DNA from 3 places in the Bradyrhizobium sp. Leaf396 genome. Region 1 is predicted to be linked to each of the others. Evidence: riboswitches for the same ligand, from Rfam matches in the RefSeq annotation. Region 1 holds a riboswitch; each other region holds the start of a gene.
The links. A riboswitch is a leader RNA that binds a small molecule or an ion and turns the genes downstream of it on or off. The one in region 1 is predicted to bind cobalamin.
Positions count from the first base shown of each region.

Region 2: another riboswitch for cobalamin. It lies ahead of ASG57_RS32800 (TonB-dependent receptor); the one in region 1 lies ahead of ASG57_RS20210 (TonB-dependent receptor).
Region 3: another riboswitch for cobalamin. It lies ahead of ASG57_RS27660 (energy-coupling factor ABC transporter permease); the one in region 1 lies ahead of ASG57_RS20210 (TonB-dependent receptor).

Region 1 covers NZ_LMQJ01000023.1:8,567-13,281, reverse strand. The annotation lists gene ASG57_RS20215 (TonB-dependent siderophore receptor) at 1-1,802, opposite strand, end outside; cobalamin riboswitch at 1,977-2,174, shown strand; gene ASG57_RS20210 (TonB-dependent receptor) at 2,511-4,562, shown strand; gene ASG57_RS20205 (PepSY domain-containing protein) at 4,565-4,715, shown strand, end outside.
Region 2 covers NZ_LMQJ01000064.1:313,744-318,458, forward strand. The annotation lists gene ASG57_RS32785 (adenylate/guanylate cyclase domain-containing protein) at 1-1,591, shown strand, start outside; gene ASG57_RS38875 (hypothetical protein) at 1,694-1,870, shown strand; gene ASG57_RS32790 (hypothetical protein) at 2,024-2,236, shown strand; cobalamin riboswitch at 2,683-2,897, shown strand; gene ASG57_RS32800 (TonB-dependent receptor) at 3,011-4,715, shown strand, end outside.
Region 3 covers NZ_LMQJ01000045.1:40,402-45,116, forward strand. The annotation lists gene ASG57_RS27645 (histidine phosphatase family protein) at 1-47, shown strand, start outside; gene cobT (nicotinate-nucleotide--dimethylbenzimidazole phosphoribosyltransferase) at 40-1,092, opposite strand; gene cobF (precorrin-6A synthase (deacetylating)) at 1,103-1,852, opposite strand; gene ASG57_RS27660 (energy-coupling factor ABC transporter permease) at 1,899-2,576, opposite strand; cobalamin riboswitch at 2,614-2,833, opposite strand; gene cobA (uroporphyrinogen-III C-methyltransferase) at 2,882-3,610, opposite strand; gene ASG57_RS27670 (cobyrinic acid a,c-diamide synthase CobB) at 3,607-4,715, opposite strand, start outside.

The DNA.
Region 1 (4,715 bases):
ATCCTCATGCCGGGCGGGGCGTATTTGACCCCCGCCTCGATCCCCTCTCCGGTCGTGGGCTTGAATGGCTGTCCCGTGGCCGATGCCAATGACAGTCCGGCGACCGGCTCGAACGAAGTGGAATAGCTGATGTAGGGAGCCAGGCCGAAATCGAACACGTAATTGAGGCCAACCCTCCCGGTGAACGCGGAGTCGTCCTGGGGGACACTCACGTTCGTCAGCCTGTTGGCGGTGTCTGCCGTTGCACGGTCATGACGTCCCGTGAGGACGAGATTCCAACGATCCAGCTTGATCTGGTCCTGAAGGTAGACGCCTAGCTGGTCCTTGTTTGTCGACGTGTTGATGAATGGTATCATCGTGGCCTTGGTCGGCAGCGGGGTCGCACCATAGACCGGATTGTAGACGTCGATCGGGAAGCCGGGGAAGGTGCCACGATAATCGGTATCAACCGTCGTTTTCTGGTAGTCGAGTCCAGCCAAGACCTTGTGGCGGAACCACCCTGTGTTGAAGTCCGCTTGCACTTGGTTGTCGATCGCGAAGTTCTTCGTGCTGCCGCCGATGAAATTCGCATCCCGCAGCGTGACGCGCTGCGCAGGATCGACGGGAGGTACGACGCCGGGGAGATAGCAGGCGACGTGGCCGCCCGCGATCGGGCATAGCGTCCCGGCATTGCGCATCGAATACATGTCGATGTCGACCTGCGCCACGCGCAAGTTCTGGCGGAATTCGAGCGCTTCATTGAAGCGATGCTTGAACTCATAGCCGATCACGGCCTGGTCAAATCCGATTTTGTCGAACCCGGGTTCGCCAGTGTAGGTGCTGACCGGAATGCGGCCGTTCGGATTCGGTAAAAGCGTGCCGTAGGCCGGCAGATACTGGTGGACTTGGCCGTCGAGGCGGTCCCGCTGTGCGCTGGCCAGCACCGTCAAGCTGGTATCGGTGGTCGGCTGCCAGGTGAAGCTCGGCGCGAGGAAATAGCGCTGCTCCTTGTTCATGTCGACAAACGTATCGCTGTCGCGCGCCAGGCCCACGATGCGATAGAGAAACTCGCGATTCTGGTCGATCGGACCGGAGAAATCGAAGGCTCCCTGAATTCGATTGAAGCTGCCGGTTTGTACCTCAACCTCGTTACGCTGTTCGATGGTGGGACGCTTGCTCACCATATTGAGAATGCCCCCGGGGGAAGCTTGGCCGTAGATTCCGGAAGACGGTCCCTTGAGAATTTCGATTCGCTCGAGTCCCCATGGCTCTGTGCGAGGTTGAGCGAACTGAATGGTCGAGTCGTAGGGCAGACGCAGGCCGTCGAGATAGCGCGGTGCGATGAAGCCCCGAACCCTGACCTCCGTGTCGAATACCGACGCTGCGCCGTACAACTGGCCTTGCGTGCCCGACACATACCGAATTGCCTCGCCCACATTCTGCGCCCCTTGGAGCTCGATCTGCTGCCGTGGCACGACATTGATCGATTGAGGCGTTTCAAGAATAGGCGTGTCCGTCTTAGTTCCGGTTGCACTCTGCCGTGCAACAATTCCGTTAACGGGGCCATTGGCTCGCTCGGAGCCCACGCCCCTTGACCCGGCTTCTGGAGGAGCGGCCGACCGTTGTGCAGCGATGGCGGGGCGACGGGTCGCTCCGACACGCGCGGCTCTGCGGGCTGGCTGCGCCGGCCTTACCGCCGGCTTTGGCGCATCCACGGTTACTGGCGGCAATGTTTGCTGTTGCGCCAATGCTATTGACGGCCATTCAAGAAGAAGGATTGCAGTACTCGCCGCGCTCAACAAAGCCGCACGAGATGCCGTCACTCCAAATGATCTCACCCTCGCCCCCGAAAATGTACTGTTAGTCGTTACTGCTAGATGAGTGACCGAAGGCATGTCGCGATGTCATCTAGAATAGATTTAAGGAGAGGCTTTCGCAGCTGGCTGTGTTATTTGAAGCACGGCGCAGCCTTCCAGTTGACAGTGTCTTGCATATAAAACTAATGTGATCGCGACGGTTCTCCTTCGGGAGACAATAGGGAATACGGTGCGGGGGATGACCCCCCAGGCCGTGGCTGCCCCCGCAACTGTAAGCGGTGAGCCTTCGCCAAATTGCCACTGAGCCTGCGGGCTTGGGAAGGCGGCGACAGGCAACGACCCGCGAGCCAGGAGACCTGCCGTCAGTCGTGGTCACACGCGAGCACATTGGGCGGGGTGTCCTGGTGAGTGTTGAGCTGCCGACCTCTTGAGGCAGCGGCCAAGCTGCGTTCGCGGTGACGTGCCACGTTATCGCGAGTCTTATTGATGACCTCCCGTACAAGCGTCTTCCTACGGCGTCGCCGCGCATTGCTCCGTTCAGCTGCAATCTCCTGCCTTGTGGTATCGACCGATGGCTGGGCACAGGGCTCCGCAGAGCGGGTCCAGACGCTCGACCCCGTGGTGGTGCAGCCGCCAGCAACGCCGCCGAATGCCCGCAGCACCCGACGCAGTTCTGCTGCTGCTCGTGCCGCGCATTCACGCCAGCAGCGTGACATGGCCGCCAGAACTGGCACTCAGGTTGCCGCACCGACCGGTCCCGTGTTCGCCGCACCGACGCTCAACCTCACCGGCGCAAGCACGGCCGGCAGCCGCCTCGGCCTGACGCGGCTGCAGACCCCGGCCAGTGTGGAGGTGATCTCCGCTGAAACCATTTCCGAGCGCGGCCAGCAGAACATCCTCGACGCGGTGACGCAGAACGCCACCGGTTTCACGGCGAGCCCGGCGCCGGGCAATGGCGGCGTCTCGTTCAATACCCGCGGCTTCACGGGCCTGGGCTCCGTCATGACGCTCTATGACGGCACTCAGCTCTATATCGGCGCCGGCACGGTGACCTTTCCGTTCGACACATGGTCGACCGAGCGTATCGAGGTGCTGCGCGGCCCTGCGTCGGTGATGTATGGCGCGGGTGCGGTCGGCGGCGCCATCAACATCGTGTCGAAACTGCCGTCGTGGATCCCTCGCAACCAGGCCGAGATCTCGCTGGACAGCAACATGACACGGCGAATTGCCGTCGACAGCGGCGGTCCGATCAACAAGGACGTCGCCTATCGCATCACCGCCACCGGCAACATGTCGGACGGCTGGATCGATCGCGACGACACCTCGAACGTCGCGCTTCATGCCGTGGTTCAGGTCAAGCAGAACGAGGACGTCACCTGGACGCTGTCCACGGATTACGGCGACCGCCACCCGTCACGTTATTTCGGTACGCCGCTGATCAACGGCAGGCTCGAAGATTCGCTACGCTTCAAGAACTACAACGTCAGCGACAGCCACATCCGCTACCAGGACAGCTGGAATCAGGTGAAGACCGACTGGCAGGTCGCCGATGGAGTTTCGGTCCACAACACGCTCTACTATTTGAATTCCAAGCGTCACTGGAAGAATGTCGAGAGCTACGTCTATAACCCCGCCACCGGCCTCATCGACCGCAGCGACTACATCGAGATTTTTCACGACCAGCAGCAGGTCGGCAATCGCATGGATGCGAAGTTCCGCGGACATGTCCTCGGGATGGCCAACGAGTTCCTGGCAGGCTTTGACGTCAACAGCATCAATTTCACCCATACCAACAATTCGCCCTATGGCGGCTCGTCAGCCGTCAACCCGTACGACGTCGTTCCAGGCGTGTTCAACAGCCCGAACCCTACGACTCCCGGCTTCGGCAGCGTGACCAACCAGTACGCGCTGTTTGCCGAGAACAGGCTGTCGGTCACCGAGCAGCTCTCCCTGATTGCCGGCATCCGTCAGGATGAGCCGACGGTCACGCGCACCGACTATCGGGTACCCGCCAACAGTTTCGAAAAATCGTTCTCATCGACCACCTGGCGCGCGGGTGCGGTCTATACGCCCGTCAAGGATCTTGCCTTCTATGGCCAGTATTCCACCGCGGTCGATCCGGTCGGGGGGATCATCTCGCTCTCGTCCGCCAACAGGAATTTCGACCTCGCCACCGGAAAACAGATCGAGATCGGCGTGAAGCAATCGTTCTGGGGCGGCCGCGGCGAATGGACCTTGGCCGGCTACGAGATCGTGAAGAACAACCTGCTGGCGCGCGATCCCAATATTCCTACCCTGACGGTCCAGGTCGGCCAGCAATCATCGCGCGGCGTCGAAGCAACGGTCGGATTCCTGCTCGATTACGGCTGGCGGATCGATGCCAACGCCGCGTTCCTGCGCGCGAGGTATGACGATTTCGTGCAGTCGGTTGGCGGCGTAGCCGTGAACTATGCCGGCAACGTGCCGGTCAACGTCCCGCAGACCGTCTCCAACATCTGGGCGACCTGGGCTTTCGCACCGAACTGGTCGGCGAACGCGGGCGTGCAGATCGTCGGCAAGACCTATGCGGACAATGCCAACACGATGACGCGCCCGGCCTACAACATCGTCAATGCTGGCGTGCAGTGGAAGCCCGATCTGAACACCACCGTGTCGTTCCGCGTCTACAATCTGTTCGATGAGGTCTACACCACGTCGGGCGGCACCAACCAATGGCTGCTCGGCATGCCGCGCACGGCGCAGCTCGCCGTCAATGTGAAGTTCTGAGCGTGGCGCGCTCCCTGAGACGCACGCTCCGGCGGTGGCTGTATATCGGCCACCGCTGGGTCGGCATCGTCACCTGCCTGTTTTTCGCGATGTGGTTCATCTCCGGCGTGGTGATCATGTACGTCGCCTTTCCAGGCCTTTCCGAGAAGGAGA
Region 2 (4,715 bases), on a different contig from region 1:
CCCGGCCTATAGCCATCTGGCGCGCGCCAACAGCCGCTCGCTGGAGCGGGGGCTGGCGCTACGGCGGATGGTCATGACCCGGATGGAGGCGCCCTCGGATGAGGAGGCCTACGCGGCGCGCCTTCGCGACTTCGAGGCGTCGGACCGCAAGATCGAGGAGGAGGCGGAGGCCGCGCGCAAACTGATCAACGCGATCATCGATGATCCCAGGACGTATTCCGACAACGCCGCACTGGGGCGGATCGATAGCCGCATCGAGACCGCCGTCAGCGAGCTGCGCCGCGACCTGAGCGAGGACCATACCAAGCTCATCAAGCAGGTCGAGGCGAAGCAGATGTCCGAGGCCCGCGGCACGCTGGAGCACATCGACGTGCTGCGCGATCAGTTCAACCGGAAGATCGACACGATCCGCGCCGACATGCTGACGCAGGTCTTCTTCTCGACGTCACAAGTGATCGGCCGCCAGCACCAGGCCATCATCGTTTCGGGTGTCGTGACATTGCTCGCGGCGATCGTCGGATTTGCCTTCGCGCTGTTGGTGTCAAGCGGCATCACTCGCCCGGTGCGGCTGCTGCTGGCCGGCACCCGCGAGGTCGAGGCAGGCCGGTTCGACAAGCCCATCACCGTCTCCACGCAGGACGAGATCGGCGAGCTCGCCGCGGCCTTCAACCGCATGATCGAGCAGCTCAGGCACAACGAGCGCATCCGCGAGACGTTCGGCCGCTACATCGACCCCAAGGTGGTGCAGGGCCTGATCGACCGGCCGGAGGTCGCGATCGACGGCGAGCGCCGGGTGATGACCATCATGTTCTGCGACATGAGCGGCTTCACCTCGATGAGCGAAGGCATGACGCCGCGCGGCCTCGTCAAGGTAATGAATCACTATTTCACTGTGATGTCCGGCCCGATCAGGAGCAATCGCGGAGTCATCGACAAGTATATCGGCGACGCCATCATGGCGTATTGGGGGCCGCCCTTCATCGAGGAGGATGAGGCGGCGCTGCTTGCCGCGCTTGCTGCGATCGAGATGGCCGACCAGGTGCCTGCGCTCCAAAAGCAATTGCCCGATTTGCTTGGCATCCGCGCCATGCCGGCACTGTGCGACCTGCGCATCGGCATTGCCACCGGTGAGGTTCTCACCGGCAGCATCGGCTCCGAGCTCATGATGAGTTTTACCGTCATGGGCGACGCCGTGAACCTCGCTTCGCGGCTGGAGGTCGTCAACAAAGTCTACGGCACCCGCATCCTGATCGCGCAGGGCACGGCGGATGCCATCGGCGCGCGCCTTGAACTGCGCGAGATCGACCGTCTGGCGGTGGCGGGCCAGAGCGCGCCCCAGGCGATCTTCGAAGTGATGGGCAGGGCCGGCGCACTCACCGATGCGCAGGCGGGTCTGCGCACGCACTATGCCGAAGGCCTCGCTGCCTATCGTGCCCGGCGCTTCGACGACGCCCGTGCGGCCTTCAACGCGGCGCTCGAGGCGATCCCCGGTGACGGGCCCTCGCGCACGATGCTCGGCCGCATCGCCCAGTTCGCAGCCAATCCGCCCGATGCCGGTTGGGACGGCGCTTGGCGGCTGGACCAGAAATAGTCTGCCGCGAAAAAATTGATGCTACCCGATAACGATGTTCGCTGTGACCTATTTCCCGGGATTAGGTTTGTTGCCCCTGAGGCGTCTGACGGGGATACGCCGATGACACATCTTACGGACAGGCTGGAACGGTTCGAGACGCTCACCGCCGAATGCGAGCTGATCGCCAAGCTTGCGACCGACAGCAGCAAGCGCGAGTTTTATCTGAAACTCGGGGAGCAGTATCGCCAGCTGGCGCTCGACATCCGGCGGGCGATCGCCACCACGGCTGCGGCCTGAGGCCGGCAGCAATCCGTTCTTAACATTTGGCGCGCATCCTCAAGGCAAGCGAGCTGCCGCTGACCGGTGATGGCTCGTGGTGGTAAGGCCGGGGTTCGTTGCATTGCAGCGTGTCTCGTGAGTGTCATTTGTCATGCTTGACAGGGCAACCCCATGCGCCTCGTTGCCGTGATCATTATCGCGCTCATGACGGTGGCCTGCGATCAGGAGCAGGACATCACCGGCTCGACGACGCCAGCCTGTCCGATGCGAAACTACAGCTACAATCCACGCGACTTGAGCCAGTGCGTCAATGCCTGCAGAGCGTGCGACCGCGGGACCACGGTCACCTGCACGACCTCCTGCACCCTCAAAGGGGCGCGCTGAACCGTTTGGAGAGCCGCGAGTTCGCGATTCCGGCCTGAGGTCACAGGGGCTGGTGCCTAGGCACCGGAACGATTCACCTGGATCAATCATTGATAGAGGCGGGCAGACGCGGAGCTCAATGGAATGGGTATGCTCGATCCCGGCCGATTTCTGGTGTCGTGCTCGCACTGCGATGCTTGGCCGATGGCGGCCAACGTCAAGCGGTCGAGTTGGTCGGCGTCTCCAAACGAGGTCCGCTTTGTCTGCACGCGCTGCCGGCGCGAGGAAACAGCGATCGTATCCGCCTCCGGCGAGTTGATGCCCATCAAGCGCGTCGATGATCCGCCACGCGACGTCGCTGTCGCCTGGGCCCGGGCCCAGCGTTTACGGGGGCGGACCTGAATCGTCGATGCCGAGCAATCGTCGCGTAGCAGCTGCCGATCGATTGACTCCCGGCTTCTGCGCCCCGTAGATTGGCTGCCGACGGTTCTCCTTTCGGAGATCAAAAGGGAATGTGGTGCGAGGTCTTCCCAACGCCGGGATCTTCTCAACGCCACGGCTGCCCCCGCAACTGTAAGCGGTGAATCTCTCGTCCTATGCCACTGGGAATCTCGGTCCTGGGAAGGCGATGCAGAGGTGACGACCCGCGAGCCAGGAGACCTGCCGTCAGCCGTGGTCACACGCGAAGATGTCGGTCGGGGAGTACGGACATCAGCTTCACCGGAGCAATCGATCGCTCCGCCGTAAAGCCTCGTTCGCTGTGACGTGCCACTGACGTCTTCCGAGGCTAGAATTGTGTCCTGTTTCGTCACTGCCGCCAGGCGCTGCTGCGCCGGCATCGTTGCGGCCTTTTCCTTTCATTCGCTCAATCTCTCCATCGCCAACGCCGAGCAGCTTGCCGCCGAGCAACTGCCGCCGGTCGAGGTGACCAACTCTGACGATCAGAACCGTACGCGTGCGAGGGTAACCGGCGAAGGCGATAGGGGGCGGCGCCGGGCGACGCCGACCGGGGCGCCGGCGGGGACCAACTCGGCCGGCCCGGGCAGTGAGGCCGACAACGATGGCGGCATCGTCGGCGCGGCCACGACCGTCGTCACGGCCGCGGACGTCGCGCACGCGCCCACGCAGAATCTGGCCGAAATCATCGCGGCACAAGTGCCAGGTGCCCAGATCACAACGTTCTATGGTGGCCCGATCGGTGCCAAGACCAGCGTCGACCTGCGCGGCTTCGGCTCCTTCGCTACGGCGAATACGCTGGTGCTGGTCAACGGACGGCGGCTGAATGATATCGACATGGCGCAGGTGGATCTCGCCACCATCCCACTCAATGCCATCGAGCGCATCGAGATCACGCGCGGCAATTCCGGAGCGGTGCTCTACGGGGACAATGCGGTCGGCGGTGTCATCAACATCGTCACCAAGAACGGCGTCGGCGGCCCACCGGCGACCGCGCGCATCGAGGCCGGTTTCGGCTCGTTCAACACCCGGCTTGGCAACGTCTCGACCGCGCTCACTTCTGGTCCCTGGTCGACCTCGTTCTACGGCAATGCCGCCAGGTCCGATGGCTACCGAGACAACAATCGTTACGTCCAGGAGAACGGCGTCGGCAATTTGAACTACACGACGCCTGGCCTGACCGCCTTTCTGACCGTCACCGGCGACAATCAGGCGCTGCGGCTGCCGGGTGGCCGCCTCGTCGATCCTTCGATCGGCCTCGACGAGCTCGCGACGAACCGTCGAGGCACCAGCACGCCATTCAACTACGCCAACCAGCAGGGCTTTGGCGCGACGGCGGGATTCACGAAGACCCTGGTGAACGGCGTCGATCTTATCGTTGACGGCGGCATGCGTGACAAGAAGCAGCAGAGCGCGTTTTTCTCGAGCCCGACGCCGGTCCCAGCTTTATTCACGTCGACCTATGTCGATGCTGAACTCGCGACATGGTCGATCACGCCGCGTCTCAGCGTGAAGAGCCTGCTGGGCGGAATGCCGTCGCAGCTGTTGACCGGAGTCGACTATTACGATGCGAGCTTTCGGCAGAACCGCGGGGCAGGTCAGGGTCTCGCTGCCTGGCACAATTACGATCTCAGACAGCGCACGGTTGCCGGGTATGTCCAGCACACATTGGGTGTAACGCCTACAACCGACGTCTCCTATGGCGCGCGGGTGCAGAGCATCCATCTCACGGCCCGTGACAATTTCGACCCGGCGGCTCCGTTCAATGCCGATATCGGCGCGCTTCCGCTGCGGAGCGATGAAACTCAGTATGCGCTGCACCTCGGTGCCGAGCATCGCGTCAGCGACACCGTCGCGCTGTTTGGCCGCGCTGCGCGCGCCTTCCGCACCCCTGACGTTGACGAGCGGGTATCGTCGGGTCCTTCATTCGATCCGTTCTTCAACCCGCTGCCGCAAACGTTCCAGCTCAAGACCCAGACCTCGCAGGACATCGAGGGCGGGCTGCGCATCAGAGGGGGTGGCTTGCAGATGCAGAGCAGTCTCT
Region 3 (4,715 bases), on a different contig from region 1:
TCGCACGCGGCTGGCGCGTCGTCTGCGTCAATCAGCAGGTCAGCTAGGCCTGTCAGGCACGTTGGCCTGCGCGAACGTCGCCATATCGTTGTGAAGTGCGCAGGCCGAGCGGACCAGCGGCAACGCGATGGCCGCACCCGATCCCTCGCCCAGCCTGAGATCGAGGCTGATCAGCGGCTGCACGTTCAGGGCGCGCAGCACCAGCCGATGTCCCTGCTCCGCCGATTGGTGCGACGGCAACAGGAACGGCTGGCATGACGGATTGAGGCGCGCCGCCGCCAGCGCTGCGACGGATACGATGAAGCCGTCGATCAATACAGGAATGCGGGCTTGCGCAGCCGCAATGGTCGCGCCTGCGATCGCTGCGATCTCCAGGCCGCCGACGGCGCACAGGATCTCCTCGGCCGAGCCTCCCGCGAGCCCGTGGCGTGCAATTGCTGCATCGATCACCCGCGCCTTGCGCGCGCGACCGGCCGCATCGACGCCGGTCCCGCTGCCCGCGATCTCCTCGGCGCTCACCGCAAGCAGGCTCGCCGCAATCGCCGCAGAGGTCGTGGTGTTGCCGATGCCCATCTCGCCGAAGATCAGGAGATCAGGCTGACCGGCCTCCGCCCGCACCACGGCGCGCCGGCCGGCTTCGAATGCGAATGCCAACTCCGCAGACGTGAGCGCAGCTTCGACGCTGAAATCGCGCGTGCCATGGCGCGGCTTGTCAACGACGATCCCCGCCGTCGGCTCGGTCGCCAGCGTGCCGGCGTCGACCACCTCCAGACGCGAGCCAAGCTCGCGCGCCAGCACCGAGATCGCAGCACCGCCGGAGGCGAAATTCGCCATCATCGCGATGGTCACTTCTTGCGGATAGGCCGACACGCCCTGCGCGACGATGCCGTGATCCCCGGCGAAGATGATGATCGGCGCCCGCGAAGCGCGGGGCTGCTCTGTCGCCTGCAGACCCGCAAGCTCGATTGCGAGCTGCTCCAGCCGGCCGAGCGCCCCGGTCGGCTTTGTGAGTTGCGCCTGCCGCACGATCGCCGCCTCGCGATGACGGACGGAAATCTCGGGGCACTCTCGGTAGACCCATTCGGGGAGCATGCTGCCTCGCTCAATGCCGGCGCTTGAGAATGTAGCTGTCCATGATCCAGCCATGCCGCTCGCGCGCCTCCTGCCGCAGCGCGACGATGCGCGGACCGGCCTCGGCGAGCGCACCGGAGAGAATGGTCTGATCTTGCATGCCGAGATAGGCGCCCCACCAGATGTGAAGATCCGCCGGATCGAGCGACTGGAACGCCGTGCCGCCGTCGAGCATCACCACCACGGTATCGACTCCGTGCGGCCAGCCCTCGTCACGCAAGCGCCGCCCCGTCGTGACCAGGAACGGCTCGCCGATCTCGTTGAGCGGCAGCGCATGGGCGGCGCACAGCGCCTGGATCGAGGTGATGCCGGGCACGACTTCGATCTTCGGCAACGGATCGAGCCGCCGTGCAATGCGCAGCGAGGAATCGTAGAGCGACGGATCGCCCCAGATCAGCAGCGCGATCTTGCCATCACCTTCGAGATGATCCGCGATCGTCTTCGACCAGGTCGCGGCGACCGCATCGTGCCAATCGTCCACGCCCTTGCGGTAATCAGCTTCTCCGGCGTCGCGCACGGGAAGATCGAACTCGACGATCTGCGTTCTGCCGCTGGTGAGCACGTCCGCGCAGATCGTTCGCCTGAGATCCGCGAGATCGGATTTCGCCGTGCCCTTGCGCGGGATGAGGACGAGATCGGCCGCGTTGATGGCGGCGACTGCAGCGCGCGTGAGCTGCGCGGGATCGCCGCAGCCGATGCCTATCAGGGAGAGCGTGAGCATCGCGAGCGCGACGGACGGCCGCAACGGCCGTCCAATCGCTTGTCTCTCAGGCCGCGTTGTGCAGGCGCGGGGTGACGAGGCCAGGCGCGGTGACGCCGCGCAGCGACTTCGCCAGCGCCAGCACGGCAAGATCGGCCAGCGGCTCGATCACGATGACCAGCGCGTAGGAGGCGGCAAACGTTGCGATGTTGGCGAGGTTGGTCATCGCAAAGCCAGAGCCATAGAGCGCCCAGAATGCGACCCAGGCGATCACGCCGGCCTGATAGGTCGTCGAAAGCGCCAGCGCCTGACCGTACTTCAAATCGACATAGGCGGTGTTGCGGGCAATGATCCGCGTGGCGATCGCCTGGATCGCGAACAGCGGCACCAGCAGGGTGGTGACGTTCATGCCGTATTGCGGCAGGTCGGCCGGCTCGAACAGCATGCCCTGAAGCAGCAGACCGAACGCAAGACCGAAAGCAGCAGGCGCGGCACCGAACAGCAGGAACAGCGTAGAGCCGAGGATGAAGTGCACCTCTGACACGCCGACCGGGAAGTGCGGCAGGATCTCGAAGAAGACGAACACGAGCGCCGTGGTGGCCAGCGTACGTGCCGCGAACGAGCCGATTCCCTGCTCGCGCACGGTCTCGACCGCGAGCTTCAACGCAACGCCGCCTGCGGCGATGCCGGTTGCGTAACTCAACACGAGCTTGCCGCCCGTCACGATTCCGGGTTCGATATGCATGGCTCAGTTCCTTCCTGCCGTCACACCCGACGGCCTTGGCCTCAACACGTGCACGGCCGGTCTCCTGGCTCGCGGTTCACTGGGGTTCTCCGGCCTTCCCGGACCTTGCGGCCCAGTGGCTGATCGGAGCCCCTCACCGCTTACAGTCGCGGGGGCGGCTGGGGTTTGGGGCGCCGAAACTGGGTCCGCCCACCCCCATTCCCGATTATGCTCCGGCGCTTTGCGCCGCGGTGAGCACCATGCCTCTCCTGTGTGCGCCTTTCGCGAGCCGGGCGTCAAGGGGCGAAAGGCGGCCGCCTCCGTCATCACCGATAGTCCCCCGCCAGTGCACCGAACAGGATGACGGCGGCGGTCGAGGGCGCGCCACCGCGCGCAAGCTGATCGGCGAGCTCGGCAATGGTGGTGCGGACCAGCCGCTCGTCGGCACGGCCGAGGGATTCGGCAACCAATGCCGGAGTGTCCGGGGCAAGGCCGTGTGCGATCAACTTTGCGGCCAGCGCCGGAAAGGTGCGCCGGCCCATATAGACGACGGTCGTCGCCTCGGGATCGGCCAGCGCCGCCCAGTTCAGGTCGGGCGGCAGCTCGCCGGTGACGTCGGCACCCGTGATGAACTGCACCCGGCGGGAGGTGTGGCGACGGGTCAGGGGAATGCCGGCCTGCGCAGCGGCGACGCAGGCCGATGTGACACCGGGAATGATCTCATAGCCGATGCCAGCCTCGCGCAGCGTCTCCAGCTCCTCCTCGAGCCGGCCGAAAATGCCGGCGTCGCCGGACTTGAGCCGCACCACGCGCGCGCCGGTCGCGGCATAGTCGACCAGGAGACGGTTGACGTGGTGCTGCCTGGTCGAGGGTCGCCCCGCCCGCTTCCCCACCGCGACGAGATTGGCGCCGGGTCGCGCCAGATCGAGGATCGCGCCGGAGGCGAGGTCATCATAGAGCACGACGTCCGCCTCGCGCAGCCGCGCGGCGCCTCTCACGGTGAGCAGCTCGGGGTCGCCGGGGCCGGCGGAAACGAAGGAGACGAAGCCGCTCACCGGTCCTCCGCGATCAGGTGGAAGAACGTGCCGGTGGCGTGTCCCCGCCGCGAGCCGGTCTCGGCGATGACCGCGCCGGTTGCGTCGTGCACCACCGCCAGCGGCGCATCAGGTTGCGCGAGAATGGTCGAATAGTGGAATTCGTGGCCGCGCAGGCGCGCACCGGCCTGATATCCCGGCATCGGCGATGCGAGCGTGGCGAGACGATAACCGAGATGCATCCGTCGCTTGGCAAAGCTGGTCTCGAGGCCGAGCAGGCCCGTCATCTGATGGCGGACGCCGTCGGCATCCGTCAAAGCGGTCCCCAGCACCATATAGCCTCCGCACTCGCCGTGCATCGGCCGCGTCGTGGCGAAGGCGCAAAGACCGCTGCGAAAGCGTGCATTGGCCGCCAGCTTGCCGGCGTGCAGCTCGGGATAGCCGCCGGGCAGCCAGCAGACGTCGGCGCTCGCGTCGGGCACTTCGTCGGCCAGCGGCGAGAACGGCACGATCTCGCCGCCCGCCGCGCGCCAGGCCTCCAGCATGTGCGGATAGACGAAGGAGAAGGCCGCATCGCGGGCGAGCGCGATGCGTTGACCGGGCGGGGTTATCTTCAGGCCGTTCGCCGCGGGCTGCGCCGACCAATTGCCGGCGGCTCGGAGCACTCCATCGAGATCGACATGCGCGGCAACGAAGCGCGCGGCCTCGTCGATCAGCTTGCCGATCTCGGCCTGCTCCTCGGCCTGCACCAGGCCGAGATGCCGCTTCGGCAGACTGATCTCGGCATGACGTGGCAGCGCGCCGAACACGGCGATGCCGGCCTCCTCAAGCGCGCGCCGCACGAGAGCCTCGTGACGCGGGCTGGCGACGCGGTTGAGCACGACCCCGGCAAGACGCAGGCCGGCGCGATAATCGCGCAAGCCGGCCGCAATCGCAGCCGCCGTTTGCGCTTGTCCCGAGGGGTCGATCACCAGCACCACCGGCCAGCCCAGCATCTCCGCAATGTCGGCAGTCGCGCCGGTGCCGGAGACGCCGCGCGCGGCAACGCCGTCGAACAGGCCCATCGAGCCCTCGGCAAGCACGACATCGGCGTCCACGCCGCGACTGACGAGATGCGCGATGGCGC